2 linked regions of the Chroogloeocystis siderophila 5.2 s.c.1 genome follow. The protein of the gene in region 2 binds, or shares a complex with, the protein of the main gene of each other region. Links are inferred from orthologs where the notes say so. Each region holds a gene or a part of one and is shown on either strand. Other genes may lie near its edges. The genes, in order: uvrB and pcrA.

Region 1 (15,717 bases), on a different replicon or contig from region 2:
AGGTCGCCCATCAAGGCTTCACCGCTCAGTTTTAGTAAAATCCGCCGGTAAGGTTTTCCCATGCATTTAGGATAAATTTGATTGCAATTGCCTCCAATTTAAGATAGCAGTAGAGGGGTGCTGTGTCTCTACCTACTTTAGGGATGAGGAGCGAAAAGCGAGGGGTTAGTCAATAGAGGAATTCACCTTAATTGTCTTGCCCAGCGTAATTTTGGCTCTTCGTACCGCACTATTCCCTATCTTGTTACTCGCTCCTCGCTCCTCACCTCTGATCCCTTTGCGTGATAACCAATCAGTTTGTAAACAAGCTTAGCGGCGGTAAATTCTGAAACGACCGAATCAGTCACTGGGGCTAATTCCATCACATCACAGCCAATGACTTGATGTTTGTCAAAGACGCCACGCAGAAATGTTGTCAGTGCGTACCAATTCAAACCACCAGGTTCAGGAGTTCCAACACCGGGAATCAGTGTGGGGTCGATGCCATCTAAGTCAATCGTCAGAAATACCTTTTCTGTGGGAATTGCGGCGATCGCATTTTCGATCCAATTCGGTTGTGCAGCAATTTCTCGCGCGCGCAACACGGTAAGATTTTTTTCTTTAATTAAGTCAGCTTCTTCTTTACAAATCGCGCGAATGCCAATTTGAACCGTTGGTAATTTCATATCAACAATCCGCCGCATCACGCAAGCATGGTTATGAATCGAGCCTTCATACTCGTGGCGCAAATCTCCATGCGCGTCAATTTGCACAACGGTAAATGATTCATCTGGATACGCTTGGCGGTACGCCTCCACAATGCCTGTGGTAATACTGTGTTCGCCGCCTAAAGAAATGACAAATTTGCCATCTCGCACGAGCTTGAAAACAGTTTCTTTGGTAACTTGCAACATTTCCTCGGAGGTAATAGCTCCGCTTCTAGTATCCGCGATCGCCGGATGCGTGTAGATACCTACATCAAGTCCCGTTTCCCAGTCGAGTTCCTCATCATAGTATTCCACTTGCTGCGAGGCTGCGAGAATTGCATCAGGCCCGGTTTCACAGCCACGCCGATACGTTGTTGTTGCTTCGTAGGGAATTGGTAAAATAACAACCTGCGCCGCAGCATAATCTGCCGCAACGTCTGCGCCCAAGAAAGGTGTAACCGCTGTAGAAGTTTGAGCCAGCATGACAAATGAGTTTAACAGGAACACAACACGAACCATCCTGGCATACTCCAGGTGAGCGCTGCACGACTAATTAGATGCATTCCATTGAAGAATTCGCTGTTCTAAGCTGTATAGATTAACTCCTAAGCTTTCGAGGACGCGAACCGCCATTCCTCCGCGTTCGCGCAAAATTCCTAACAGTAGGTGTTCAGTACCAATGTATTGATCACCTAATCGCTGTGATTGTTCAACAGAAAGCTCTAAAACTCTTTTGGCTCTCGGTGTAAAAGGGATATCCAGCGGCGTTCCTTTCCCACGTCCAATGCGTTTCTCGACTTCTATTCGCAGATTTTCTACGTTGAGTCCTTCGGCTAAAAGAATTTGTGCGGCGGTTCCGGTTCCTTCTCCGAGTAGTCCTAATAAAAGTTGTTCAGTACCAACGTATTGATGTCCCAAACGGCGCGATTCATCTTGGGCTAGCGCAATGACTTGCGTTGCTTTTTGCGTGAATCTTTCAAAACCTCTGGGAAGCACAATCCGGTCAAACACGCTATCAAATAGGCTTTCGATGGAGTTTAAGAATCCTTCAAACATAAATCCTGCCTCCGTGAATGGATTGCGAACAGGGTCTAGCTTGTCTTGTCTACTGCGAGGGTTCGCGATCGCACAGCCGTTAAAGAGAAAAGCTAATAAATCTTCGATTGTCTTGGTGTTGACTGCGTACCAGATATATTGCTTTTCTTTTCTAGAACTGATGAGATGCTCTTGTCGCAATTTCTCTAGATGATGCGACAGTGTTGAATTGGGAATTTGTAATTTGGCTTGAATATCACTCACGATCATTCCTTGCGGATAAGTTGCAAAGAGTAATCGCATAATTTCTAGCCGAGGTTCTGACGCAAGTGCCGCAAATAAATCTGCATATTTTGCCGTGCTTGATTCCATATTTCTAGTCTAATAGAAATAATAAAATTAAATTTAAAATTTTGTGAAGAATTGTCACAATACAATTAGGGCGATCACCTATTGATACTAATAGAAATATTTATTTAACCCTGATACGGGCAAGGCATTGCTCTGACCGTCTGACCCCTGACCCCTGAACCCCGACCCCTACTATGACTGCTACTTTATCCTTCACCGCGACGAAAACTTGGACTTGGCGAGGATTTCCGATTTGCTATCAAACGCAAGGCACAACAGGACCTGCGGTTGTGTTAATTCATGGTTTTGGTGCTTCTTGGTGGCATTGGCGCAAAAACATTCCCGTACTTGCTGAAACTTGCCGTGTCTATGCGATTGATTTGATTGGCTTTGGTGGTTCTGCCAAACCGGAACCCACAGAAAAAATGCACTACACGTTTGAAACGTGGGGACAGCAAATTGCCGATTTTTGCCGCGAGGTTGTGGGCGAACCCGCGTTTTTAGTGGGAAATTCGATTGGTTGTATCGCGGTGATGCAAGCCGTTGTCGATCATCCTGATATTGCGAGAAGTATTGCACTGTTAAACTGTTCGTTGCGACTGCTTCACGATCGCAAACGGGCAACCTTACCTTGGTATCGCCGTTTTGGTGCGCCCCTGGTGCAACGAATCCTCGCCGTCAAACCGATTGGCAACTTTTTCTTCAATCAGATTGCCAAGCCAAAAACCGTCCGCAAGATTTTGCTGCAGGCGTACGCGAATGCGGAAGTGGTGACAGATGAACTCGTTGATATTTTGATGGCACCAGCCAAAGATCCAGGTGCTGTCGCCGTCTTTTTAGCTTTCACGGCGTATTCTTCCGGACCATTACCCGAAGATTTGTTACCACAGCTACCATGTCCAGCAATTATGTTGTGGGGAACTGCCGATCCGTGGGAACCATTTGAATTGGGTAAACAATTAGCGAACTACCCACAAGTAAAAGCGTTTATTCCCATTGAAGGTGTTGGGCATTGTCCCCAAGATGAAGCACCCGAAAAAGTCAATCCGATATTACAAGAATGGATTGCACAGCAAATCTAATTTACTGCGCTTCTCTGCGCGACGATGCGCGAACACGCGATCTCAGCCAATCTTGACCGAGTTGAATCGTCACATCCGAACGCAGATTACCCGTGCTTTCTACGCGGATTTCACCAAATCCCAAAGCATTGCGAATCGCTTGCGCGCTATCAACATCACCTTGCTGGGCAACAATCCGCGTTACTTCCAGCGGTTCATTCCAACGGTTAGCGACGTAGACGCGTTGATATCCAGAGGATTGGAGAAAGTTCGCCAGCGATTGGATCGCGCGATCGCTTCCTGTGCTATCTTGAATGGCGATTCGTAGCCTTGCCGGATCGACATCACTCATTTCCGAATCGGTAGGCACATTAAAGTGCTTTGCCATCATTGTGGCAATTCGTTCTTTATCGGGTAACCAATAACTTGCAACGTACTGATCTGGCGTGCTAAAAGTGCCTGGAACAAGTAGCATTTCGACATCCGCACGTTCTGTTTGGACGCCAAAACCGACGAGCGCCATTAACTCCTCTACCGTCAAGTTCGTATCGATATGCGTTTGAATCACCGACATAATCTGCGGCATTCGCGCCAAGGTCGTCGGGTTTAGGGCTTGTTCCATCAAAGCCCGCATCACCATTTGCTGGCGTTGGATGCGACCAATATCGCCGTATTCGTCGTAACGATAGCGCAGTAATTGCAACGCTTGATTACCGTCGAGATGATGTTCCCCTGCTTTCAAATTGATATACAGGTGTTGGCTGTCATCTTGATATTTCATGTCTTTGGGGACATAAACCGTGACACCACCCAAAGCATCAACTAGTTTTTCAACGCCTTGAACGTTAATGCGGATGTAGCGATCAATAGGTACGCCATTGAGAAGATCGCTCACGGCTTGCGCGCTGAGTGCAGGACCACCTCGAGCATTCGCGGCATTAATTTTTGTGACGCCTAATCCATCGACATGGGTACGCGTATCTCTAGGAATCGAAAGTACTGCTAATTTTTCTGTTTCTGGGTTAAACCGCAGCAACAGCATCGTATCCGAAAGACCTTCAAAAGAATTAACCAATGCGTGATAGCCTAAGTCTTCTGACCTAATATCAGGATCGTCAACATCAGAAGAGAGAACCTTGACGCCCAAAACCAGAATATTCACAGGACGAGTCAATTCAGCAAGGCGTAAGCCTGTTTTAGAAATGCGATCGCCCCTGCCAAAAACGGCTTTCTCTTCGGGGCTAAGCCGCGATTGCATTAACGGGGTACTCGATAAAGATACAGCTAACAGCGCTCCAGCGGTTGCCGACAACATCGCGATGCCCGACATTGCCACCCAAAACCACAGCCAACGCCCTGACTTAGCTGAGGAATACTTGGTGTTGACGATTCGGGGAGTCGCAGTTACAGAGGGATTTTGAGCAGAAATTTTATGAAATGGCACAGACATCCTCACACGTAACAAATACAGCAGTTCATCTAAGAACAAGAAAGCAAAAGACGTTAGATCAAGCTAGCCCTCAATTATCAACTGTAGTGAGCCATAAATAGCAATAACTATGACACATCTCGCAGGATATCGGAACTTTCGCTAGAAATTTGAGTTTTTGCTGTTTGGAGTTTAACTGGATTTGTGTAGATTAACCACCCTCAGCAGAGGAAGAATAGTGTTTTATATAACTCACCGCTCATTACTGAAAACTCTTGAATTAGGGTAAATGCTTACTTAAGATGCGCTCTGCCCATTGACTAAATCCTGGTAGACGCACAGCTTTACCTTGAATCAGCAAAAACATTAGCCAAAGACTGACTAGAAAATAACCCGAAGTCAAAAAGCTGTTTAAGATTAATAAGCGCAGTGCTGGAAACTCAGAAGTTTCCGCGCCAACACCCATTAACAAATAACCTAACAACCAAGTACCTGCTAAGGTAATCGATAGACGGCTAAGTGCAAATTGTTCTTTGCTACCTTGACGGCGATACAAAGTCCAAAGCGATGGAAAAAAGCCAATCACAGGAATGAGATAGAACAATAGCAATAGACGGTTAGGAAGAGTTGGGAATTGGGAATCAGCGATGAGGAAATTGTTATAAGGATCAGTCACAGAATGTGCAACTTGGTTTTGAGTCGGCTGCTGACGTTGAGAGGAAGTTACCGATGCGTTCTCTAGTAACCTTGCGCTAGCAATTTGCTCGTGTTGAGCAAACTGACTGGGGCTATTCACCTTGATTCGACGATTGTTCATAACAGTTTTTAGAATCCTGAGGTAGAGGGATGAGTCAAAGCGATAGAGTTAGAGATAATAGGCTGCAAGGAAAAAGAAATTGAGTTTGTTCTATTTGGCAGTTGGTAAATGCAAACACGCAAACTCCTAAATTGGTGGCAGGTGATGACGCCGACTGGGCGGCTGTTAGCGATCGCGCTATTCGCTCCCCTGCTTGTTTTAAATGCTTTGGCAGTATCGACGATTTTTGATTACTTCCACTCGTTGATTGTGATTTTAGTCGGGGCATCACTGTTAGCATTTTTGCTGAATTATCCCGTCAGTTGGATGGAACGCCAAGGCGCAAGGCGCGAACAGGTTGCGGTTTTGGTGTTTTTGCTAACGTTATCGATATTGCTGGCGGTGGGGGTGACGCTCGTACCCTTGGTATTGATGCAAGCCCAACAACTCGTAGCGCGGTTGCCAGAGTTAATTGATTCAGGGCGACATCAGTTGATGTTGTTGAATGAGTGGGCAGAAAATCAAGGTTTACCATTGAATCTTGATGCTTTGGTGGTACAAATTAACGATCGCGTCAAAGGGCAACTGCAAGCGATCGCGGTGCAAGTTTTAAATCTCGCGGTTGTCACGCTTACAAGCCTGCTAGACTTTTTGCTAACAATGGTGTTGGCATTTTACTTATTGCAGCATGGCGATGACCTCTGGCAAAGTTTAGTTCAATGGCTACCGACAAAGCTTCGTACTCCTTTTTCGCAAACATTACGCCTTAGCTTCCAAAATTTCTTTATTGGACAGCTGATTTTTGGTTTGTGCATGGGGTCTTCGCTCACGGCGATCTTTCTATGGCTAAAAGTACCCTTCGGGTTACTGTTTGGTATCACGATTGGTATTATGGCGTTGGTTCCCTTTGGGGGAACTGTGGGTATTGCCATTACCACATTACTGGTCGCATTGCAAGACTTTTGGCTAGGTTCGCGCGTTTTGATTGCGGCGGTGATTGTGCAGCAGATTTTAGATAACTTAGTTGCGCCGCGCATTTTGGGGAGTGTGACAGGTTTAAATCCTGTGTGGGTACTAGTTTCGGTCTTAACTGGAGCGAGAATCGGTGGTTTATTAGGTGTGATTGTCGCCGTACCGACTGCTGTTGTGATTAAAACGGCTCTAAGTGCGGTACGTTCTTCTGAACCCGAAGCAGTAGCAGTACATGATGTCCCCGCCGAACCAAGCCGTGATGCCTCGCAAACAACCGTAGAAGTCACGCAACAAAAAGCCGCTGAAGATCTTCCCCCTAAAAGTTCGTATCAGGTGTAGAAAGGTAATCAACAGGTTATTCCAGCAACTTCAGATTTTGTAGGCTCTGATGAGTAGTGCCAATTCTTGCCTATCGATCTTCAGGACGCAACATATCAATATTCATAGCGAAAAAGTAAACGCGATCGCCGCGTTCGAGATAGCCGACATACCACCCCCATAATTAAAACATGTGCGTACATCCTTGCTAAGCTTGCGGTTCGACGATAGAACCCATAAATAAAACGGTTCCTGTTTGGTTATCGCGAATCGCACAGAAGAAAGGACGATTCACTGTCATCTCGAAAGGTTCTGCAATGGGTGCAGATACCGCCATCACTCTTCCCGATGTCACAGCCGCCGCTTCGGTTCCTTCTTCATTCACTTCGACAAAAGTTTTATGCTTGACTTCACTTAGCGCTAAATCGTCGCCGACACCCGAAAAGTTGGCATTGTCTGCAAACGCGACTTTCATACCCAATGCTTTAAGGGTATCGTTGAGTGTTACGTCATATTCCATTTGAAAACGCGGTAGCCGTACTGTACCTTCACGCAAGTTAAATTGAGTTAACCACTGTTCCCAGTTAGCCGAATTGAGTTGTTGGTAAAAGTTTGATAGATTCGAGTTTTGACGAGGTAAGAAGACGTATAAACTGAGTCTGCCGTTTTCGCCGTAGGGTAAGCTAACAGCTTGAAACTGTGGATTTTCGTAGTATCGGTATCTACCCGTTTGCGACATCAGCGGGTGTTGTTTCGGCGTACCGCTTGTTAGATAAAATGGTGCATCTGTTGTTTGGCTTTTGTCGAATTCATCGGTCCATTGACCTTTAAAGTAAATCGCGTTGATCAAAAACAGCACATCTTCAGGATTAATCTCGTCTACAATCTGCTCAATTCTGCCATTCGTGTTTTGGTTTACCCATTGATTAATTGTATTTGTCGCATCGGGGGAATCAAAGTCTAAATTGCTGACTTGTGCTTTGTAAAAGCTTTGAGTTCGTTGTAAAAAATCGGGTCGGATGGGGTATTCTTGCTTTGCCCAAAGTGAGTTTGCGATCGCCAGTTGTACATTCGCATCGGGATTTGTCAGAGTATTGAGCAGCGCGGTGTTGGCAGCGTTGATATCTTGGAGGCTAATGCCTTGTACTTCTAAGGTTTTCGCCATTGCTTGTTGCGTTTCGCCACCAGCACCGTTGTAGAGCATTTCTAGCAGAATCGCGATACTAGTCGGTGAGAGAAAAATATTGCGATCGCTTTGTTGTCTCAAGATCTCCGAAAAGAGTTTAAACCCAAATCGTGTATTTGCTGCAACTAATTTGTTATCCACTGCCGATGGTGTTACTTGTATATTGTCGGGATCTTGACGATTCAAACGAGGCTGGGCGACAACCGAATCGATCGCATCGATTCTGGAACATCCTATGATTCCGAGAAAAATGATGCCTGTCGCCGCAAGGACATATCGTCTTCCGAGGCGAATTGCATAGCGTCTTAGCAGGAAAGGCTGCATTCTACTGTCACCCTAGTTCTTTATGCGAACTATGCCATCGTTGTGGTAGCGATCGCGCTGTGGTTACGTTTTTTGCAACAACAGTTGTAGAAGGTCAATTTCTCGCAGGTACAGTCCACCACGCTAGCGCATAAGGTTGAACGGCGTGATTTACTTTTTGCTGAAACTGAACGCGGACTTTGTATTTACCAGTGTTGGGAACTCGACAAAAAATGTGTTCGACGCTATCGACTTCGCTTGTGGAAGTGCAAGTTGTATCAACAATTGCGCCGGAATCAGCATTAAGCAAGTAAAGGTCAAGGTTATTTAAACCGCGATCGCGAAAAGTTTCTCCTACGTCAAATCTACCGTTTCTGTTCGTATCGTTCAACTCTACCAGGCGATTCCAATTTAACGTAACCGATACAAAACTGCCTTGCTGCAATGGTTGCGCTAATACGTAATCGTGATGCGCACTATCGTTGACCGTCCGATAATCCCAACCAATCGCGGGGACAGGTCTTGCGGGGTGCCATTGACCTGCACTAAATTGCTGATAAGCGCGATAGGCATTAAGTTGACCTGTTCCCATCTGTGCTTGTAGGGGAATTTTCGGATTGCGGTAAGCGTCTGAATTTAACCAGTGCTGGTTTTGTTTATCCAAAATGGTTTTGCTCATTCCTAGCAGTAATCCATTGCCTGGATCTCGGTATTTATCCGCCGAATTGAGCATTACGGCTTTCATGACTTCCTGACGGCGCGCATCTAAACTCCAGTTACGCTGACGCGAACTCAGTTGCTTGTCGCCGTATTCTTGTAGTAACGCAACCGTTGCGGTAACATGAGGTGCGGCAAAACTTGTCCCAGTGACTTGCGTCGTTTTACCATCTGGATTGAGCAACGTAATTTTATTTCCAGGAGCGACTAAACTGATCGCCCGCCGTGGACCTAAGTTGACTTCTCGACCGTTGAGTCTACCGCCAACGCCACCAGAAATCGCATCGCTTAAATTAGAAACATCCAGCCGCGTGAAGATTCCTTGCCTGCGAGTGGTAAACGCAACGTTAATACCATTAAAGTTGTCCGTAGGGATGGGTATTCCGCCTTTACCTTGATTACCTGCGATCGCATACACCACATTGTGAACGCGGGCAGACCAATCGATGCATTGCGTCAGTAAGGCTTGACCATCTAAAAGCGCATTCGGTCGCGGATCGCGATCAAGCGTTTCGCCGAAGCTAAAGTTGATCGCGCGGACATCACCGCCGTTTTGTTGCGCAATGTGTTGTGCAGATAAACACTCTTCTGGCTGACCACCTGTTCTCAGCGAACCAACCGCAGTCGAATAAAGTCGCGCGCCTGGTGCGACACCTCGTACGGCTTTATCAGTACTAATCATTACACTCGCAACGTTTTGCGCGTGCGGGTCAATATTTGTATTAGGTTTTGCTGGCTGGTTGCGCAAAAAGACACCTGCTAAACTCATGCGTTGATTGCGCACTACAGCTTTATCTAAGCCAAATTGTCCAGGACGTCCAATTTCTACTTGACCAATACCTATTTTGCGACCAATTAGGTTGTAAGGCGCACCGTGTAACCGCAATGCATTAATTCCTGCTTCTCCTACTGAAGTTGTTTCTAACGCGAGAACAGGAAGACTGATACAGGAAGCGCTTAGTCCTCCTACTAGCCAGACAAGTTTTCTTACCATTGATTTCTAAATTCACTCAGTTTTGGGCAAAAAATTATAATTAACTAGTGCTAATTCGTTGATAAGATCTTGCTCCTCACTTCTTTATTTTGTAGCGAGTCTTCTAAGCCGTTGCATAAATTGATAAGAAATTTTGTTTGATTAGAGGCGCAATATTGCTATAAGAAGTTTTGGCGATCGCACGTTTAATACTAAAGATTTTGTTAAAATGCATACAATCGAGGAAGCAGGAGAACGAGTAGCATGACCCAAGCCAGCAAAAAGCCTATTGTAGTTGCTCCATCTATACTATCAGCAGATTTTTCGCGTCTAGGTGACGAAATTCGAGCAGTGGATGCAGCAGGAGCCGACTGGATTCATGTTGATGTGATGGATGGGCGGTTTGTTCCCAACATCACGATTGGTCCATTAATCGTTGAAGCTATTCGTCCTGTTACTCAAAAGCCGCTGGATGTCCACTTGATGATTGTGGAACCAGAAAAATATGTCGAAGATTTTGCAAAGGCTGGAGCCGACCACATTTACGTTCATGCTGAACACAATGCTTCACCGCACTTGCACCGCACGCTTGGTCAAATTAGAGAGTTGGGCAAAAAAGCTGGTGTTGTTTTAAATCCTAGTTCTCCGCTAGAGTTAATCGAATACGTGCTAGAGCTTTGTGACATGATTTTGATCATGAGTGTCAACCCTGGCTTTGGCGGTCAAAGTTTTATTCCTGCTGTATTACCCAAAATTCGCAAACTGCGTCAAATGCTTGACGATCGCGGTCTCGATCCTTGGATTGAAGTTGATGGCGGTTTAAAAGCAAATAATACTTGGCAAGTGATTGAAGCGGGTGCAAATGCGATCGTTGCTGGGTCTGCGGTATTTAATGCCAAAGATTATGCTGAAGCGATCAAGGGTATTCGCAACAGTAAGCGTCCGACTCCAGAATTAGCAACAGTTTAAAAGTTTGGTAGTTTCATGAAAAAGAGAGCAGACCATCGCGATCTACTCTCTTTTTTAGTTTAAGCAATGAGTAAGGTAAGCCTTACCCCTATGAGATTATTTGCGCTGACTACCTAACCATTTAGCCGCAGCAATTCCGAGAACCGCAGCAACTAAAGGATTGCTGAGGAACTTGATGATTCCTGGCTGCTCCGCCATGACTTCTTGGAAGATATCAGGATGATTGTGATAGACAAAAGTAGCAAGTTTGCTAACATCATCTGCACTCATCTTGTTTGGATGATGAGTTGATAAAGCTAGCTGTTGTTCAAGCTGGCGATCGCTCAGTCCTCTTTCTTTGAGGTGCTTGAAGAACGCGCGGGCGACGTCATCTCTCTCATTGGGCTTGATTTGCGCGATCGCTTTTTGCAATTCTGGCTCCATTTGGCTGGGAGGAATGCGATCGGGGTGCAAAGAGCGTCCAAATAACTGACGGCGTTCTGCGTGGGATGAGCGTTGCGCAAAATCATCAAAATTTTCGTATTGGCGCTCGTTGGTGGATACTTCATCCATTGTTTCGGAATCACCTTGCGCCAAGTCGTTCATAATCTGGCGTTTGTATTGCTCACTGTTATACATTTTTCCTCTCCTTGCTTGAATTGCCTTGTCGCGCACTGCGCTTTTAATTTTCCCTCAGCTAATTGCTCAAGCTAAGGTTGAATTATTTACCACATTTTATTGATACTTGATCTGATTCGATTGAGTGTCGTACTGAGCAGTCAGAATCAGTTTTTTATCAGGAGCGTACATCAAAACTGTTAAATCTTGATTGGGGAAAGTTTTATGGAAGCCTTGGAGTAATGATTTTGCTAAAGGTCTTACCTCGTTAGGGCGAACTTGTGGCGTAATCACAACACCCAACTTGTTTTGGTCGCGGACATATGCGTCTTGAACTAAGCCTCTACCTGTCTGAACTACCCAGTTACCAAAGTCTTGTCCGGCGGAGGTATTGCCACGCTCTAGTAATGCGTAGTTTCCAGTTGTGTCTGCGGCTGGTGGTAAAGTTGTTGGCGCTTTGGCATTAACCGCACTGCTACAAGCAACAGACATCGTAAGAACTAACACTAGGGTCAGCGCCGTCAGAACTTTACGAAATCTCTGCATAAAATTCACTTTAATTTTCCTCCCATTACTTACAGAATTACAAAGCTAATTGCTGATTTGAGTTAAACTTTATGAGACTTTATAAATTACTAAGGTCTAGTTCTCCTAGACCTTTTAAGTTAATTAATTAGCAATTAGTCAAGCTTCTCTTTTACATTATCTTTTACGTCTTCTACACCGTGACGTACTTCACTTTCTGCTTGCTTTGCTTTGCCTTCTGCCTTATCTTCGGGATCTCCTGTAAGGTTTCCCCAAGCTTCTTGAGCTTTACCTTCGATATTTTTACCTGTAGCTTTAGCTCTATCTTCTAAACTCATTTTTTTCTCCTTGTTCCTAAACAAACTTTATCGCGCTATCTAGCAACCTTGAAGTTTGTTTGTGCTTACGTTTACAACTTATCCGAAATACGACAATGCAGGCTTCTGTCAGAAGACATATTAAGATTATCAATATAAAGAGTGAGAAAAGTAGAAGTTTGTTGACTACTATGCCTAAATGAAGAGAATCATACTTACACAAAAAAACTGGCATTTCTACAATACCAGTCACCAAGAAGTGGCTATTAATTTTTAACCTAATCTATGTAACCCATAAGATCGTCGTATTTTTCTAGGATATTTGCAGCGATTGGGCGAATTCCCGATGTAGCAATGGTTTTGGAAACCTTTATATCACTCGAGGTAATAGGACGAATGCCCAGTAAGTCTATAGTGTTAGAAACTTGCAAATTGCTCGACCCAATCGGGCGTACTCCGGCTAAATCAATTGTATCCGAAACTTGTAGATCGCTTGAGACAATCGGGCGCACTCCTGCTAGATTAATTGTATCAGAAATTTGCAAATCGCTTGAGACAATTGGACGCATCCCCAGTAGATTGACTGTGTCGCGAATTTCAAATGTGCTATGTCCGATCGGGCGATCACCTGGTAGCGAGCTTGATGGAACGTTATTATTTTTGATTTGTGTAGATAATTCTGAACTAGAATTTGCGTTGCGCAGTGTTTCGTTTACCTTAGCAGTGCTACTTGCAACCATAGTTTTATCCTTCTTGATATCAAGTTTTTTTTTAATAATTAGAAAAATTGTTTTTGCGATTGATTTTGAGTGTACTGGAAAAAGCATTATTTAGGTCTAAATAAGTTCACATGGTATGCATAAATAAAACTAAATATGTAAAGATAAGTAAAGGGATTCATAAAACTGTATGACAGAATTTTGTCTCCAAGCACCGTTTCAACCGACTGGCGATCAACCCCACGCGATCGCTCAACTGACTCGACACGTCAAACAGGGAAATCAGTACCAAACCTTACTCGGCGCGACGGGAACCGGAAAGACATTTACCGTTGCGGCGGTGATTGAAAAAATTGGGAAACCAACACTGGTGCTAGCGCACAATAAAACGCTCGCCGCGCAACTATGCAACGAGTTACGCGAGTTCTTCCCGAACAATGCGGTGGAGTATTTTGTCAGCTACTACGATTACTATCAGCCCGAAGCGTATATTCCAGTCACCGATACCTATATTGAAAAGAGCGCTTCAATTAACGATGAAATCGATATGTTGCGACACTCCGCAACGCGATCGCTATTTGAACGCCGCGATGCGATCGTTGTTGCTTCGATTAGCTGTATTTATGGTTTAGGGATTCCCTCAGAGTATCTCAAAGCCGCAATTCCCTTGAAAATGGGAATGGAAGTCGATCAAAGACAGATTCTGCGTGATTTGGCTACCGTTCAATATAGCCGCAACGATGTCGAAATAGGGCGAGGGCGTTTTCGGGTACGCGGTGATGTGTTAGAAATTGGTCCTGCTTACGAAGATCGGATTATTCGCGTTGAATTCTTTGGCGATGAAATTGATGCGATTCGCTACGTCGATCCGGTAACGGGTGAAATTATTCAAAGCTTGTCTGCGGTTAATATCTACCCAGCGCGTCACTTTGTCACACCAGAAGAACGCTTAGAAGCGGCGTGCGATGCGATTGAAGCTGAACTTAAGCAACGCAAAGCCGAATTAGAGCAAGCAAGTAAACTCTTAGAAGCCCAGCGCTTGGATCAGCGAACGCGGTATGACTTGGAAATGTTACGCGAAGTCGGTTACTGCAACGGCGTCGAAAACTATTCGCGCCACTTAGCGGGGCGTCAACCAGGCGAACCGCCAGAGTGTTTGATCGACTACTTCCCTGACGACTGGTTACTTGTCGTCGATGAATCGCACGTCACCGTTCCACAAATTCGCGGGATGTACAATGGCGACCAAGCGCGGAAGCGAGTCTTAATTGAGCATGGATTTCGCTTACCCAGCGCCGCCGATAACCGCCCGTTAAAGGCTGACGAGTTTTGGTCGAAGGTTAATCAGTGTATTTTTGTATCAGCAACGCCAGGCGATTGGGAGATAGAACTTTCAGAAGGTCGAGTTGTTGAACAAGTGATTCGTCCTACTGGTGTTGTCGATCCGGAAATCTTTGTACGTCCTACCGAAGGGCAAATTGACGATCTTTTAGGAGAAGTGAAAGAACGCGTTGAGCGCCGCGAACGAGTTTTAGTGACAACTTTGACAAAGCGCATGGCGGAAGATTTAACAGAATATTTGCAAGATCAGGGAATCCGCGTGCGGTATCTGCATTCCGAAATTAACTCGATTGAGCGAATTGAGATTTTGCAAGAGTTGCGCCAAGGCAATTTTGATGTTTTAGTCGGGGTGAACTTGCTGCGGGAGGGCTTGGATTTACCAGAAGTTTCGTTAGTGGCAATTTTGGATGCGGACAAAGAAGGGTTCTTACGTGCAGAGCGATCGCTGATTCAAACAATTGGTAGGGCGGCGCGTCACGTTCGCGGACAAGCAATTCTATATGCAGATAATCTGACGGATAGCATGATCAAAGCGATCTCAGAAACCGAGCGACGCCGCGCAATTCAGCTAGAATACAACGAAAAACACGGTATTACACCGCAACCAATCGTTAAGCGTACAAATAATGCAATTTTGTCGTTTTTAGAAGTGTCGCGGCGGTTGAATTCGCAACAACTCGAAGAAGCTTACGAACAAGCGGATGATTTACCGTTAACTGATATTCCTGAGTTGATTACGCAGTTAGAAGCCCAGATGAAGGAAGCCGCGAAGAATTTGGAGTTTGAGGAAGCGGCGAAGTATCGCGATCGCATTAAGCACCTGCGCGATAAGTTATTGGGACATTGAGGGATATGCAGGGGTTTGGCATTGCTAAACCCTTACTTATGGTGGGATTGCGTTACCGATCGCTGACGGTGGGATGGCATTCCCGATCACGTACAGTATGGTTGATGGTTGACACATTGTGGATTGTCTATGTTTGTTTGGCAGCAGCAGGAAGTTATCTGTCAAAGTCAGCGCTTAATGTACAGTTTTGAGTACTGGACGGGGAATGCCTTACTCGATATCACGGGAACACCAGCGGAAATTGCCCAAGCTTTGTTTACTGCACCGTTTGTTGTCGTTTCGCATGGTACACAAGCCGATCCAATTTTCAACTATGGTAATCAGCAAGCATTAACACTGTGGGAGTTTTCTTGGGAAGAATTTACGACATTGCCTTCGCGCAAATCGGCTGAGGAGATAGTACAACAAGAACGCGATCGCCTACTTGTAGAAACAACTCATAAAGGCTATTGTCACTATTCTGCTACCCGCATCTCAAAAACTGGTCAGCGGTTTTATATCGAAGATGGGATTATCTGGAATGTCGTCGATGATGAAAATCGAAAATGGGGTCAAGCTGCGGTTTTTTCTGAATA
Region 2 (15,742 bases):
TTTGAATTTGCTACAAATAGGCAGCAGAAGAAAAATGATTCGTAGTGTTTATTTGGTGAAATGGTGTTACTACTTAATGAAATTAACTTTAAGTATAAATTTCAAAAGAATACAGTGTTTTCTACTAGGATTAATTAGTTTTTTTTTACTACAAATTCAACTATTTAATATACAGTTAAAAATAAGCTAACTTGTATTTTAATTGACAATCTAGCTTGATAAAATCTTATTGAAGGAGGATGCCTAAGAAGTGTTAAAGATGGTAAATTTGCTCCTTGAATCCACGCAACTTGCGCTCACGCGCGGGAGGAAACTCCGCACTTCAGTAGCTCCCCAATATTTGGGGGACTTCGACTTCAAAACCTTGTTGTAGAAACTCGTGAAGGTGGCATTTTCAATTCCTTACTAGTGAGGCGTTTTTGTGAATGCGATCGCCTCTATCGTAGGTAGACCTTCGGGTTTTATCCAAGCAATTTGTTGAATACGGCGGTGACGGGCGTACTCGCGAATCTTATCAGGATCGCTATCGCTTAAATTCAATTCAACGCGTACAAGATGTTGCGAAGTGCGTAATTTAGCTGCATAGGCAAAGGCTGCGGTGTAAGCTTGGGGAGTTTCGGGAACCACTAACCAATGACTTGCAGGAGTTGCGTGAGGCAGTTGTTGTGAGGGAAGTAAAACTTGATGTAAATCTTCAATATTCAGCGAAAATCCAATTCCTGGAATTGTTTCGGCTTGTGGGTGATACAGTCCTAAGAGTTGATCGTAACGTCCACCTTGTCCAATAATTCTTGCAGGATGAGTATTGCTGACGACTTTGAAAACAATTCCAGTGTAGTAATCAAATGTTTGGATCAAACTTAAGTCGAGGATAATTGCTTGTGATGATATTGGAAAGCATTCATCTAATAAAGCAAGTAACGACTTCAAGTAGTTGAGTGCTTCTGTTTGAGGTATTTCTAAATTGAGCGAGGCGAGTTTTTGTAAGATATCAGCAGGACGTCCGCGTAAGTCAAGCATCATCAGCGCGCGATCGCGTAGTTCGTGACTTAGGGGTAAAGTTTCTAGTGTGATGCGGTCGAGGTTGGCGATCGCATAGCGAACTTGTTCGCGCAAATTGACTGGAAATGTTGATAAGAGCGATCGCGCGATTCCGGCTTCGCCTAAGATCAGACACCAGTTATTTAAACTGAGTTCTTGCATACACTCAGCAAGCAACAGTAAAATTTCCGCATCTGCTAGCCAACCTTTAGCACCAAGTAATTCAACGCCTGCTTGATAAAATTCTTGTTGCTGATTGTGGTTACTACTTGACGCGCGGCGAAAAACATTAGCATTGTAGTACAAGCGTTGCGGATACATCGAGCCTGCCATGCGCGTCACAGCGGCGCGGGCGATAGATGCGGTAAGTTCGGGGCGTAGTCCGATCTCGCCTTCATCAGATTGAAGCTGAATCAGTTGCGATCGCTCGACTGCACCACCTGCCATTAAGGTATCGAGGTGTTCTAAAGTTGATGTAATAATGCGGTGATAGCCCCAACGGTGAAAGACTTGCTGCAATCGTTCTTCGATCCACCGTTTTTGTGCTACATCTAAGGGCAATAAATCCCGCGCCCCTGCTGGCGACTGATATACCATTACTTTTTCTTCCCGCCAAATAAACCACCAAACAAACCACTACCCCCATTATTGGCTTTTCCTGGACTCGGCTGAGGTACTGACGCTGATTTTGTACTCGATGTTTGTGTTGCTTGATTGAGTAATTTCTTTGCTTTAAGTGCCATTGGGTCTTGAGGATTCAACTGCAATGCTTTATTAATATGAACCTTAGCCATGGTGACTTGATTTTGCTTCAAATACAAGACTCCCATCAAGCTATGGCAGCTACTACTATTTGGTTCTAACTTGAGTGCATCTTGTAACTCAATCCGCGCTTGCACAAAGTTACTGTTTTCTATACAAGCTTGCGCGCGGCGATAATATTGCTCGACAGCGCTTGTAGGTTGGGGTGTAGGCGTTGGCTGTGGGGTTTCGCTGGGATTGGGAGTAGTACGAGTTGATGCTTTGGGTTGCTGAAAACCACTCGCACCTTTGTGCATCAAGTAGACTAAATTGAGTTCGCTTAAAGTGCCAATAATATCGAAAACTTGCTCGAAATTCTCATACTGCTTTGCGGCTAGCTGGTGAAGTGAAGTTTGATAAAAGTGTTCAATATTGCTTGCTTGAGCTAACTTTTGTGCTAGTTTAGATTTTAGTTCAACGGTAGTTGGTTCTTGTGCCAGACGCTTGCTCATTTCTCTTAGTACAACAAGATGTTCAGTACGGTTACGCTCTTTAGAGAATTGTTCGTAGGCAGGATTGACAATTTTTGAGAGTAGTTGATTGGCGAGTTGTTTCTCTTCTGGAGTGCTGGCTGCACAACTATCAGGGTGTAAACGACGGGCTATTTGCAGATAACGTTTGCGAATTCGCTCGAAATCTGCATCGACAGGAATGCCGAGAACTGCATGGTGGTCAGTGAAATCATACTGGAATAAGCCACGGTCGATTTTAAATGACATAGAACCTTGTGCCACCTGCAAAGCCTATAAGTTGTTTCTAGTGTACTGCGCCATATTTCCTAAGTTGGGGATTCGTAGCTAAAAGCGCGATCGCTGTTGTTAATATTATTCCCTACCGATGTTAAAGAACGAACGTGTAGCAACTCATCACTCAAAGCTGCGTGGAGATAGCCGTTTGTTGCTAAAATTCGCCCCGATGCCATATCAAACGGACTTTGATCGTAAGCAGTGACTTTTCCTTTAGCTTCTTCAAGTAAGACAATTCCCGCCGTGATATCCCACGGTGAAAGTCCGCGTTCCCAGTAACCATCTAAGCGCCCACACGCGACATAAGCTAAATCAAGCGCGGCGGAGCCACTGCGGCGCACGCCTTGCGTAAGATGTGTGAGATGACAGAATTCTGCATAGTTGTTGTCTGGTGTTTCGCGGCGATCGTAGGCAAAACCTGTAACTAAAAGGCTTTTACTCAGTTCCTGCGTTTGGGAAACAGAAATTGGGCGGCGATCGCGTGTCGCGCCTAAGCCTCTAGCAGCCCGAAATAATTCTTGATGGAAAGGGTCGAAAATCACGCCTACGTGGGGACTCCCCGCAACGAGTAACCCAATTGATACAGCAAAACTAGGGTACTGGTGCGCGAAATTGGTTGTACCATCTAGGGGATCAATTGCCCAAAGATAATCGCTGGTTGAATTTCCGACGTTACCTGATTCTTCCGCCAAAATTCCATGTTGCGGTACGTGACGCCGTAGCACATCTAAAATGACGGCTTCGGAAGCTTTATCGGCTTGGGTGACTAAATCTCCAGGGCGTCCTTTTTCAACAACTCCATCTAATGCACCATAATAGCTTTGAACAACCGCTCCAGCAGCTAGCGCGGCTTCTGTTGCAATATCTAGATAAATTTGCAGTTGGGAAGTTGAAGTCATAATTGACGAGATTGAAATGGCAGTGATTGCGGAGGTGTCCTCTGCAATATTAGCTGACGGCGAAATTCTGCTGGAGTCAAACGCATTGGTTGAAAGGGATTCCAAATCCCCCGCTCCATGAGTCTAGCTGATTCTTGCGCGCGAGTCAGTTGCTGAGTGTACTTGTCATTAGGGTTTCTAGCAACAGCTAGAAGATATCCCTGTGCGACAAGCCATTCATTTAACAATACTTTGTCATACCATACATACGCTTGGTAGCGACCAAAACGGTCTTTTTGTTGCACGTCGAACTCTAGCAGAACATTGCTGCCTTGAACAATTTTTTCTAATTGTTGTTTTGCCGTTTGTCCCCACGGCTGTTGTTGCAAATCGGGTGCGTCTACTCCGATGAGGCGGACTCGTGCATTAAAATTACTTTGCGCCTCTAAGCCGATGACTTCAAGTGTATTACCACTGACTACCCGCGTTACCTTGACAGTCTTACCTTGCGGTGTTGTTTTTGGCTGACACGCCGAAATTAAGAGTAGAAGCAGCACGCAAACAATTTTAAACGTAGCATGACTCTGACCTCTAATCTTCATCTAACGGTAAACCCGCCCGCACTTTTCCTTTACCAAAATAACGTCCGAATTGTAGTTCGTATACTTCATCTTCGTCTTGGGTTTCGACTTCCAAATCAGAAAGTGGGTAGCTAACGCACAACAACGCATAGCCTTTGGCGCGTAATTCGGGAGATAAGCCCATCGCTTCGGGTTGATAAATTTCTCCTGATAGCACTCGTACCGCACAGGTTGTACAAGCACCATTACGGCAGGAAAATGGCAGTTCTACGCCTTGCTTTTCGGCATTTTGGAGGATATAGCCGTCTTCAGGAACTTTGAGCGTGTAGTTCTTATCGCGCGCGCGATCGCGAATTTGAATTTTGTAATAACGAGTCATGAAGCTAATAAATTATCTATTCTTGCTGAATGTGCATGACTTCATTGTATAATTATAATTTGTGACACCTGGAGAGGTGGCCGAGTGGTTGAAGGCGCAGCACTGGAAATGCTGTAATAAGGCAACTTATTCGAGGGTTCGAATCCCTCCCTCTCCGTTCTAAAACCTAAAACTAGCTAGTAGCTTTGCCACAAACCATGGTTGATTTGTTTTGATTCAATAATTGCGTGGCACTATTCAGACTATCAGTGTTTATGCGACTTTGCTGCGTATAGATTGAAGAAGGAGGGCATGCTAAAAATATAAGAATACAAGCGGCTTTAGAGCAAGCTTTTATTAACCGGCAAGCAATTGTTGCTCAGCTTTACATCGAAGCAGAACAAGCAATTAACGAAGATGCTAGTCTATCACGAGTACACACAACATCAATCAGCAACTAAAAATTCTAATTGAAGTGGCTTAAAAGACAATTTGTGGAACTAACGTGGTTTCTGTATCTATTATCGTTAAATATCCAATCCCTAAAAAGTTCTCGCCTTCGTGATAAATCCGCAACGGTGAGTTTAACGGTAATTCATCAGTAGCATCGTAAGAAACTTTTTGACCTTGACACCATTTTTGAGCGATCGCAATAGGTAAGGTGACAGCATGAAGATGCTGTAATACCCGTGTCGGTAGAATAGGTTGAAAACTGTGTTGTTGAATTTGAAATTCCAATTGCTCAAACGTTAAGCTATCTGCAATTTCAAAACCACTACTGTGCGTGCGGATGAGTTTAGCTAAAGTTCCACCAGTTTGTAAGACTCTACCCAAATCGCGAGCGATCGCGCGAATATATGTTCCCGCACCACAGGTGATCACCACCTCGATTTGCGGAAAATCACCTGGGTACCAATTTAAAATTTCAATCTGAAATATTTCGACACTCCGTACAGGAATTTCAACATTTTCCCCTGCACGGGCAAGATCGTATAAGCGTTTTCCTTGAACTTGGATTGCACTATAACGCGGCGGTATTTGCTCAATTTTGCCTTGAAACTGTTTGAGTGCGGTTGCAACTTGTTCTAGAGTTAAATTTGATACTGGCTGTGAGGTAATAACTTCCCCTTCTAGATCATCGGTTGTTGTCGTAATTCCTAGTTGAATTGTTGCTTGATAAGCTTTATTTCCTGGTAAAAATTGTAACAATCGGGTAGCTTTACCTAAAGCGATCGGTAAAACTCCTGTCGCCGCAGGATCTAGTGTTCCGCCGTGTCCAACACGCTTCATTTGTAAAAGTCGTCGTACGTGCGCGACGCAATCGTGAGAAGTGAACCCAGGGGGCTTGTTTAAATTGAGGAAACCTAGCACTAGTTGTTACGAAAAATAGTAAAACTTAAATATTGTATTTTGTACTACATAGCAATCGTTTGTTTTTACCATTTCCCTTTGCTGAAGAGGCAGAAGATAAGTCATCTTGGGGCTTAGTTATAACTGTTTTCAAAAGTGACATGGTTTTACTTTGCTTTTACAAAGTACAGCACTCCCTCACTCGTATCACCTTTATAAAATAACATTAAACGACCTGAAGCATCAGTCGCAATACAACGTACCGATTGGAGAGCAAAAAAGAATTGGGATTCCTGATTCATTACCTGTTCGTCACAGCGCATTCGAGTTGCACTTAATGCGCCTACAGAAAGTTGATTATTCACCAAATTATAGGAGCCGTTGAAACTATTACATCCCCCAGAACCATTTACTTGATTGTTTTCAAAACGCAGAGATATCTTGGTTTTGGGTACAAGAGTGACAACAGACCCTTGACGCTCCCAACGTTCAAGTTGCCAAGAATAATTTTTGAAAGCTATATCAGACTGCAAAGAGGATTCGGAGGACATAGAAAGTAATTGGGTTAAAGAAGACGTTGTACCAGCCAATAAACTAAGACTGTAGCTTAAGACAACCCCCGTGGTAATTAAGATAGAACCCAATGGTACTAAAAAAAGTTTGAGTGTAACCATCTTTGTTCGCATGATGGATAACCTCTCATCTATAAATGAAGTAGAAATTGAAGATCCCTATCCTCTTTTTTCAAAGCTAGGTAAACTCAAAGACACTTTTTTCCTATTTTCTGTTCCCTCTACAATCGCGTATAAAGAGAGTAAAAACGAACGCTGTTAGAGTTAGAATGCTGTGATTATAAAAAAATTAGAAATCTCAGTCGATAAAAGTCTTTGCAACTATAAAATTGCAAGCAATTGCTAATATATCAGTCTCGTTGGGGTAGTTGAGACATTGAAGATACGAATAACCATTACTCTAACTAATTTTCAACCCTGATCTCTGACCTCTGCTACATATATAGCAATCTTATTTGAGTTGTAAGATTTTTTTTGGAGACGTAGACGCGGAGCGGCATGCCGTAGGCTACCACTCCAGACACAGAGGAAGGAGCCAGTGCGCCCTTGGGGGTGTCCCCCGTTACAGCAACTGGCGTAACGCAGAGAAAAGAGAGAGTCTCACGAATGATTTAGGACTGCTATATTTATTTTTGTTCAATCCACTGGATTTTTATAATAAAATAAATGCCTTTAATAGGCAACGAGATTGTAACCTCTAAAGGCACTTATTGCTAACAATTAATAACACCTAACTATTGGTAAATATTAAGTACAATATCCTAGTTGTTGAAAAGTCTGGGAGCTACCCGAAGGTCTTGAGGAGCATAATGTGTTCAGCAAAGAACCAATATTGCCGGCTCCAAAAGTACCATAACTACTAGAAGGGTATTGTGTATTTTGTGCAAATTGAGATGAGTAATTATCTTTTGGTGAATTTGGATCAATAGAACCCCAAGAAGTGACACCGACAATTACGTTAGCCGTAGATGCATTGCCTGCATTTGCTCCTCCAGAGAAAGCGGGATCTTGATATCCAAAATTAGCTAACCAAGCTCCTCCACTTGCGCCACCAGTAAAATTACTACCTTGATAGATTTGCTTAGCACCACTAACTGTGGTCAGATAACTAGGTCCATCAGATCTTTGCATAATCCGACCTGAATCTGATAATGCTGGATATCCAGTGGTGGTAAGTGCAGCAACTGATAAATTACCTGTACGACTAGAGCTAACAAATGAATAATTATTCCAACCGTAAGTTAAATATCCAGTTATATCTCCAATAAACTGACCTTGGGAATTCTTGCGCAAAGCAATAACCGCTAAGTCATTGTTTCTAGCCGTTCCGCTTCCTGTGTCGGTTCCGTTTGCCCAAGAAGCAGGTCTCACAAGTGATTCCCAAGCCCAACTTCCATAGGGAGCAGAGCCATTATAAGATGCTGGTGTAAATGTGAAACCTGAGAAAAGACTTGTGCCAGTGCCAAAGTCCTGAATGCAGTGTGCAGCGGTGACAATTACACTTCTACGAATTAAGGTTGCAGAACAATGAGTGGTTCTAGAACCGATGTTGAATGTGAGCCTTCCCATAGTACGATAAGGATAAGTAGCGCTGAGGTAAGCATTAGAACCAGCACCTACGGCTGAAGTAGGCAGATGTGACACTCGTTTGGAAGTGTATGGTACTGAAATAGAGCCAAAAGCTTGAGGAATAATCGAGTTATCTACTGAATTTGTAGAGAATTCTCCATTCATACGATTTCCTTGATTAGAAACCTTCCCTGGTGTCGCTACTCCTGGCGTTACTCCACTTTGGTTGATTTCTGCTTGGCTAGATGGAGTGAGATTAGGAAGATATAGTGGTGCTAGAGAATTCCTGTGTGGCAAAGAGTTTTTGATCGCCGTTGGAGACAACGGTTGTTGTTGTCCTACTACGACTACGGCAACATCACGGTTTTGGGCAAGAGCCTCAGACCCATAACTACTTAGCAAACTTAGTAGTAATCCAGTTGATGCAATAGTTAATGATTGCGTAATTGATATGTGCATATTGTTCATGATTAATTTATTAAGCACAAAAATTTATGGCAACAGTTAATTTTTTGCCTCAGCGCTTTGGTGAGCAATAATTCGTCACTGTGAGATGCGATAGCCTATTAATCATTTACCATTCATAAACATTGACACTCCTGCTTAAAACTTGTCTGCAAGGTGTCCCTCAACGTCAAATCTTGCCTTTCCGGAAGTATCCAAGATTTTGTAACATTTATTCATGTAGAGCTATGTAGTTTTACATAGCTTGTAAAACCAGAGGCGAAAAACAGTGAAGCGATACGAATACAGGCTCGCTGTTGTCAGTTGAGCGAGTATTGAATGTTACTAAAATTTATTCAAGATTTCACTTGAAACCCGCGATCGCCAAGCCTAGCCAGTTTGTGATGGCTACACTCAAGTGGTTCAAATCTAAGTTAAAGATTGATGCTCAATCCATGACAAAAAGCAAGTAGTTTTAAGATTAATTTACTCGTTGCAACTGGGCGATTCTCGGATCAATAATTTTTTGACCTAGTGTGGGAAATTTAATCGCGACAGAGACTTTATTTCCAGAACCGAAAACATGAGTGATTTCACCAACTCCGAAGGTTTTGTGTAAGACGCGATCGCCGACTTGCCAATTTTGCGGACTTGTATTTACAGGAGTCGCAGCTACTTCTCTGCTTCGCGAAGCGATACTTGGTGGTTTTGTGTAACTCCGACTCGCAGGCTGTTGATCTGCAAGTAATTCTTCGGGTAACTCTGTCAAAAACTGCGAACGAATCGCCGGTTCGCGCGAACCATAAAGACGACGTTCCCGCGCGTGCGAAAGATGCAAGAGTTCTTGCGCGCGAGTAATGCCAACATAACACAAACGTCGTTCTTCTTCTAAAGAATCAGGATCGTCTAACGAACGGAAATTAGGTAATAAACCTTGTTCCATTCCTACTAGGAAAACTACAGGAAATTCTAACCCTTTAGCCGCGTGTAGTGTTAGTAAAGAAACGGCTTTTTGTCCTTCTTTTAAATTATCTAAATCAGAATTTAAAGCTGTGCTAGCTAAAAAAGCTTCTAAAGAAGTATCTTCACTTTCTTCTTCAAATTGGACGACAGCATTGTGGAGTTCTTGCAAGTTTTGCAGGCGTTCTAAACTTTCATCATTACCTTGGTTTTTCAAGTCTTGAATGTAACCTGATTCTTCCATAATTGCTTGCACAATGACCGATGCCGGAGTAATATCGACTTGTTCTTGCCAGTGGCTGATTAACTGCGCAAAACTCGTCACACCTTTTACCGATCTCCCTGCTAAAGTACCCGCCGATGTCTCATCGCTGATAATTTCCCACACAGGAATACTTAATTCTTGCGCTGCGCTTACCAAAGCATCGATTGTAGCTTTACCAATACCACGACGCGGTGTGTTAATTACACGTAGCAAACTCACGGTATCTGAAGGATTAACAATGACCCGCAGATAGGCGAGAATATCTTTAATCTCTTTGCGATCGTAAAACTTCAATCCACCAACAATTGTATAAGGAATACCCCAGCGTAATAGAGTATCTTCAAACGGTCGCGATTGTGCATTAGTGCGGTAGAGAATAGCAAAACTACCCCAATCAAAATCAGAATAGCGGCGTTCTAAATTGCGAATTTGATTAATGACAAACTGCGCTTCCGCAATTTCATCATCGGCTTTGTATAAATAAATTTGTTCGCCAGCCCCACGCGTAGGTTTGAGAATTTTATCGATGCGCTGAGTATTATTTTCTATTAGTTCATTGGCGGCTTGCAGAATGTTTTCTCTAGAGCGATAATTTTCTTCTAGCTTTACCATAGTGCGAGTATCAGCATCAGGCAAACCATCGCCAAAATCAGACTGAAATTCTAGTAAAATTGTAAAATCTGCCATACGGAAACTATAAATTGACTGATCGGCATCACCAACGACAAAGATCGAGCGATTTTGCCAATTCCAATTTTGTTTATTTGTTTCTCCGTTGGTAACAAGTAACCGAATTAAGTCATATTGCGTCCGGTTGGTATCTTGATACTCATCAACTAAAATATGTTGAAATTTGTTATGCCAATAGCCTAATACTTGTTCGTTTTGTTGAAAGAGTTGTACAGGAACGAGAATGAGGTCGTCAAAATCTAAAGCGTTATTCTCGGCTAAAGCGCTTTGATATTGACTGTAAACTTCAGCGATAACGCGCCCGCGATAATTGGGTTGTTGACGCTCAAACTCTTGGGGAGTTAATCCTTGATTTTTCGCATTACTAATTGCATAGCGTACCGAACGCGGTTCAAACTTTTTATCATCTAAATTAAGTTGTTTAATCACTATTTGTTTGACAAGGCTTTGCGCATCAGATTCATCAAAAATTGAAAAATTGCGATTCCAACGCCGTCCTTTTTCATCTTGATATTTTTCAATATCAAATCGCAGCACGCGGGAAAATAAGCTGTGGAAAGTACCAATCCACAAATCTTTAATCATTGTTTTATACACGCGCGATCGCAAACTTGTCTGTTCGTGCGGTACTAACGCTTCTAAGGGCTTTCCATAGTCACGAATCGCAATTTGTTCGGCAAACAGCTTTTGGATGCGTTCTTTCATCTCCCGCGCGGCTTTATTAGTGAAGGTGACAGCCAGGATATTTTCAGGATCGACGCGGTGTTTCAGAATCAGATTGGCAATTCGGTAAGTCAGCGCCCGTGTTTTACCAGAACCTGCGCCAGCAACGACCAACATCGGACCGCAGAAATGTTCTACAGCTTGGCGTTGACTCGGATTGAGGCTATGGAGAAAGTCAATACTTGTCGTCATGGGTGTAAGAAGTGCGATCGCGCTTAGGGCTGCAAAAGATATATCCTGTCTGACTTATATTACAAAACTTATGCGATGTTTGTAGCTTCCTACTTATTGCAACCCAGGTGTAAATCTTTAGCAAATATTAAGCTAGCTGGAGTTCAGTAGTACCACTGTTATTATCTTCAAGAATAAATATTCTAGTGAGATTTTCAGTAAATTTCGCATTTATGCGCAATTTACAGTTTGCTAAACTCTATCAAATTAAATCCTTTCGAGTAGCGGAAACGACAATTATGGGTACATCAGATACACCTTTGTGGGTTCAAGACAGAGATACAGTGATTGCAAAGGAAAGTCATGCTGAGTGGCGTTATGGAGAACCACCAGACTACTCGCGTAATAATGCAGCACTCAAAGAGCAAAGTCAATACAATCATATCGAAGGTTCTTTAGAGGCGATCGTCCAAAATTTAGTCAGAACTTTTGAAATGGAAGCCTCTTTTAAGACGAATCCTCAACAGTGGTTATCTATTGTTGCTGATAAGTTTCGGATGCGGACAAATAATCAGCCAGAATACACAGCTAACGATGTTGTTGCTGCGGGAACTTACAACTTATTTTTAGGAGAATCAGAGCACTATAGTGCTAAGTCTGAAGATTTTGAATCATCAGGAAAAATCTTTCATGATACTTTTCCGAATGGTTTCTTATGGGAACTTATTGAAGTGTTAGCAGGACCACCTAATGTAACTTTCAAGTGGCGTCATTGGGGAACTTTTAGCGGTTCTTACAAAGGACATGAACCTACAGGAGAAGTTGTAGAAATCGTCGGTATTAGTGTAGCGCGGGTGACTGACGATCTCAAAATTGAATTGCTAGAACATTATTTTGATACTAATTCTTTCTTAGGAAAACTAACATCAGGTGGAACGATTGCAAATGGCTGTCCTTTTCATCAACAAGCATAAAGATTGACTTTTAAATGACGCGCGATCGCTTTCTGTATCATGTATATCAAAAGCGATCGCTTTTGATAATTTGTGCGTTTCGATATTATTTTATTTGGACTAACTCTGAGAGGCGATCGTGCTTAGTAATTTGGTGAATAACAAGGGCGCTTAGCAGAAGGGCGCGAACTTGTGGTGCGACTACTCACGCGACGCTTGAGGGAGTTACCGCCACAGGTGCAAACTCAAATTGCATCGCTGTCGTTAGAACAAATCGCTGATTTAGAAGCTTGGTTGAGTCAAAACGTTTAATTTAAAGCTAAAGATGCTTCTTATGCATAAATTATTGAGTTTGCCAATATTTTAATGCGTAGACATTCTACAGTTGATTCTAGTAATTCTGCGGAAGCGATCGCAGCCACTCTACAAGAGAATAAAGTCAAGGCATATTTACCAAAGACCAAGGAATGCTCGCTAACTTTCAAACTAATGCTCAATTGATTGATTGGACCAATGAACAATCCTTCGCTCAACCTGTAGTTTGTCTAAAAGATGGTCACGATATCGCATTGTGAATTATGAGTATTACCAGGCACAAGAATTTTCCTCAATCGGTTCGGGTGCCGTGGAATCCGCTATCAAACAGATTGGTCGGCGAGTGCAACTTTCAGCTGCCCAGTGGAAGCGGGAAAATGTCCCGCAAGTGTTAGCTCATCGTTGTGCTTATCTGAATGGGTTAATTGACTCACCATTGCCCAGCCGCTCAGCATAATTGCTTGTAGAAAAAGTGACATGTTCCCCGTTCTGCTTACTTACATTGGTACTGGCAAATTAAATTTATTGCTGCCAAAAACGTCGCTCAAGTTTGTGATAAAATGCTTCATGCTTGCGGTGGTACAGGCTTCAAAAAAGAATTAGGAATCGAACATTATTTACGTGATGGTAAAGCCGGGTGGGCTATGGGACCAACAAATGAAGTACTAAGACAATTTGTTGGCAAATTGGCATTATTAGGAATCGACTCACTCGACTACTGGAATCAACACGTCAATGAGCATCATGAGCATGTATTACAAACGAAATTAACAAATTAAATATTGAAGATAAAAAAACAACTCGCTGAACTTTACTCGCCCAAGTAGCCGCCGAAGAAGCTAAAAATTCTCCAAAAGTTCTCCAAGAAACTACAATATAATCCTACCTTTGTACGTCTGCGATTTGCTCATTTATGAGCTTCATCAATCTAAATCGCTATTGGTAACACTGGTTACAAACAATAAAGACTACCAGCCGCAAACTTGTAATAACAAATCTATCGCAAGTATGAACTTACCAAGCATTACCCATGAATGCTGAAGCTCAAGAATTTTTAGGAACCTTCATATCAGAGAGCTACTACTTCTATGCCTCTGTATTCATGTTACTGATTCATGCGGGTTTTCTTGCCTACGAAGGTGGTGCATCACGCACCAAAAACGTTCTCGCTACGATGGTAAAAAACTTACTCACCCTTTCTAGCGTAGGACTCGCATTTTTCTTTTTTGGATGGTGGGTTTATAACGCTTTTCCTCTATTTCCTGTGAGTGGAGGAATCCTTGGTCCGTGGACAACTGCAACAAATGATACCATAAAAGCGGCAATGGCAGTTGTAGAAACATCTTATCCTTGGTCGCCTGCGTTAGCACCAAACACCGCCGATCATCTAACCGGAGTTTTCTTTTTTGCCTTTGCATTATTTGCTATGACTACAGCCTCGATTCTTTCAGGAGCCTTGATCGAACGAGTTAAAATCGGTGCATATATTATTATGTCAATCATTCTCGGTTCGTTTACCTGGGTTGTGGCTGCGGCGTGGGGATGGAACCCCTTTGGTTGGTTTTATACTGCATTTGGCTATCACGATTTTGGTTGTTCAGCAGTTGTTCACGGTGTTTCTGGCTTCTTTACTTTAGGCGTATTACTTAATCTCGGTCCTCGAATTGGTAAGTACGATGAACGAGGCAATCCTAAACCAATATTACCACATAATCTACCGTTAACAATGGTAGGTTTGATGCTTATTTTTGTGGGATTTTATGCCTTCTTAGCAGCTTGTTTAATCTTCCTACCAGGCTATACCAGAGAAACAACGATTTACGGAACTCCAATGACTTTAGCTTCGATTGGAGTTAATACAACGCTCGCATTAGCATCTGGAATTATCGGTGCTTATATTTCTTCTAAAGCCGATCCTTTTTTCACAATTTCAGGAGGACTTGCGGGAATCATTTCAGTTGGTGCTGGCATGGATTTATATCATCCAACTGTTGTCATTGTTTTAGCGTTCTTTGGTGCATTTTTAATGCCAAAAGTCGCTTTATTTATCGAAAGAATTGGGATTGATGATGCAGTAGGTGCTTTTGGCGTACATGGTTTTTGTGGATTGCTAGGAAGTTTAGCAGTAGGAGTATTAGCAACTGGATATCCTCAAGGCGAAGGTGTACCGGTAACAGGTTTTATTGGACAATTAGTTCCTACCTTAATTTGTGTCATTATTTTAGGCTTTATTCCAGGTTATACTACAAGCTGGCTACTCAAGAAATTGCATCTTTTACGCGTACCTCGTGATGAAGAAATTGCTGGATTAGATATCGCTGACTTAGGTGTAGAAGGCTATCCCGAATACAGCATGAATTGGGCAACATCAACAGTGACTATACAAAATCGTGCTGAAGCGGTAACAGGAAGATTAGAGCCACAACCAGGGATGCAAGACTAAACAAGGGAGAAAGATATGAGTAGTCCGTTTAGCAATCCAAAAGAATTTCTTGAAGCTGAAGGACCAATTTACACCTTTGGCAACAATCCATCAATTATTACTTTTTTACTGATTGTTAGTAGTATTCTCTTCTTGTGGTTTATCTATGCTTCGTACAAAATAAAAAGTGGCAAGCTTCCAGCAAAAAATCCTGTGGCTTTGAGTCTTTTAATTGTGGCAAGTGCGTTGTCTTTAGCAGGAACAGCTTATAATTCTACAGTTGATAAAATCCATCAACCTGCGAGAAGAGAATCACGAGTTATTAGCTCAAAAAAACAGCAATGGCAACTACCAATGACTTTAATAGGTATGGTTGCATCGGGTAGTTTATTGCAACGTCGTACAAAGAATCGTCAAAGAAAGCGAATTAAAACGACTAATCGTAATCAGCATGAGTTGTGAGGTATTGTGATGAGAGCAGCGTTGGTAGTTGGTTCAGTTGTTTCTTTACGGCGCTACCCTGTTAAATCAATGATGGGGGAAAAATTGGATGCGACTGAGATAAGCCACAAAGGAGTAGTCGGCGATCGCGCTTATGCTTTAATTGAATTTGCCACAGGTAAAGTTGTCAGCGCCAAAAATCCTCGCAAATGGCTAAACTGTTTGATTTCCACGCTGCTTTTGTTGCTTCACCAATAATAAACAACATTCCGCCCGTTGAAATTACCCTTCCAGACGGAACAAAACTATCAAGTGAACAAGAAAACATCAACGAGTTACTTTCCGATGTGTTAGGGCGTGGGGTAACACTGGCATCAACCGCACCGCCCGAACCTATCCTAGAAGAATACTGGTTAAACATGGAAGGGCTTCCCTACCAAGAAACTGTTACTGATGAAAAGA

The links.
Region 1: the proteins of pcrA (region 2) and uvrB are in contact, whole or in part, in a crystal structure (PDB 7EGT), measured with the Thermus thermophilus proteins. The link is inferred for Chroogloeocystis siderophila 5.2 s.c.1 from one-to-one orthologs. Residues at the interface, in WP_096412145.1 of Thermus thermophilus: His654, Arg656, Phe657, Gln666, Asp668, Glu669, Lys680, Arg681, Leu682, Ser683, Lys685, Tyr686, Ala687; in WP_096411307.1 of Thermus thermophilus: Glu23, Leu25, Arg26, Asp27, Gly28, Glu29, Arg30, Phe31, Arg55, Glu326, Asp327, Phe328, Glu379, Ser382, Gln383, His398, Gly400, Arg401.

What each region holds. Positions count from the first base shown.
Region 1 is NZ_MRCC01000004.1:228,925-244,641, reverse strand. Bases 12,648-15,643 are described here. They hold uvrB (excinuclease ABC subunit UvrB), read left to right. Parts: upstream 12,648-13,144; coding sequence 13,145-15,142; downstream 15,143-15,643. Other genes in these bases: NIES1031_RS06035 (MEKHLA domain-containing protein), read left to right, coding at 15,272-15,643; NIES1031_RS06045 (hypothetical protein), read right to left, coding at 12,648-12,975. Outside these bases: pyrH (UMP kinase), read right to left, coding at 1-62; speB (agmatinase), read right to left, coding at 237-1,169; NIES1031_RS06095 (alpha/beta fold hydrolase), read left to right, coding at 2,267-3,154; NIES1031_RS06090 (LCP family protein), read right to left, coding at 3,156-4,583; NIES1031_RS06085 (hypothetical protein), read right to left, coding at 4,843-5,379; NIES1031_RS06080 (AI-2E family transporter), read left to right, coding at 5,488-6,669; NIES1031_RS06075 (serpin family protein), read right to left, coding at 6,857-8,158; NIES1031_RS06070 (S8 family serine peptidase), read right to left, coding at 8,253-9,848; rpe (ribulose-phosphate 3-epimerase), read left to right, coding at 10,092-10,796; NIES1031_RS06060 (hypothetical protein), read right to left, coding at 10,893-11,414; NIES1031_RS06055 (hypothetical protein), read right to left, coding at 11,511-11,939; NIES1031_RS06050 (CsbD family protein), read right to left, coding at 12,074-12,256; more of NIES1031_RS06045, read right to left, coding at 12,514-12,647; more of NIES1031_RS06035, read left to right, coding at 15,644-15,717. UniProt on the Escherichia coli protein: The UvrABC repair system catalyzes the recognition and processing of DNA lesions. A damage recognition complex composed of 2 UvrA and 2 UvrB subunits scans DNA for abnormalities.
Region 2 is NZ_MRCC01000001.1:195,993-211,734, forward strand. What follows is about bases 8,497-11,517. They hold pcrA (DNA helicase PcrA), read right to left. Parts: upstream 11,171-11,517; coding sequence 8,822-11,170; downstream 8,497-8,821. Other genes in these bases: NIES1031_RS00945 (SnoaL-like polyketide cyclase), read left to right, coding at 11,449-11,517. In the rest of the region: NIES1031_RS00895 (ATP phosphoribosyltransferase regulatory subunit), read right to left, coding at 406-1,638; NIES1031_RS00900 (J domain-containing protein), read right to left, coding at 1,638-2,561; NIES1031_RS00905 (inositol monophosphatase family protein), read right to left, coding at 2,621-3,490; NIES1031_RS00910 (thermonuclease family protein), read right to left, coding at 3,484-4,023; NIES1031_RS00915 (2Fe-2S iron-sulfur cluster-binding protein), read right to left, coding at 4,058-4,426; tRNA pseudouridine(55) synthase TruB, read right to left, coding at 4,886-5,776; NIES1031_RS00930 (META domain-containing protein), read right to left, coding at 5,923-6,429; NIES1031_RS00935 (trypsin-like serine peptidase), read right to left, coding at 7,075-8,364; more of NIES1031_RS00945, read left to right, coding at 11,518-12,123; NIES1031_RS00960 (acyl-CoA dehydrogenase family protein), read left to right, coding at 12,942-13,196; NIES1031_RS00965 (ammonium transporter), read left to right, coding at 13,448-14,860; NIES1031_RS00970 (hypothetical protein), read left to right, coding at 14,876-15,301; NIES1031_RS24630 (MOSC N-terminal beta barrel domain-containing protein), read left to right, coding at 15,311-15,538; NIES1031_RS00975 (MOSC domain-containing protein), read left to right, coding at 15,490-15,742. UniProt on the Escherichia coli protein: A helicase with DNA-dependent ATPase activity. Unwinds DNA duplexes with 3'-5' polarity. Translocates on single-stranded DNA with 3'-5' polarity. Initiates unwinding more efficiently from a nicked substrate than double-stranded DNA.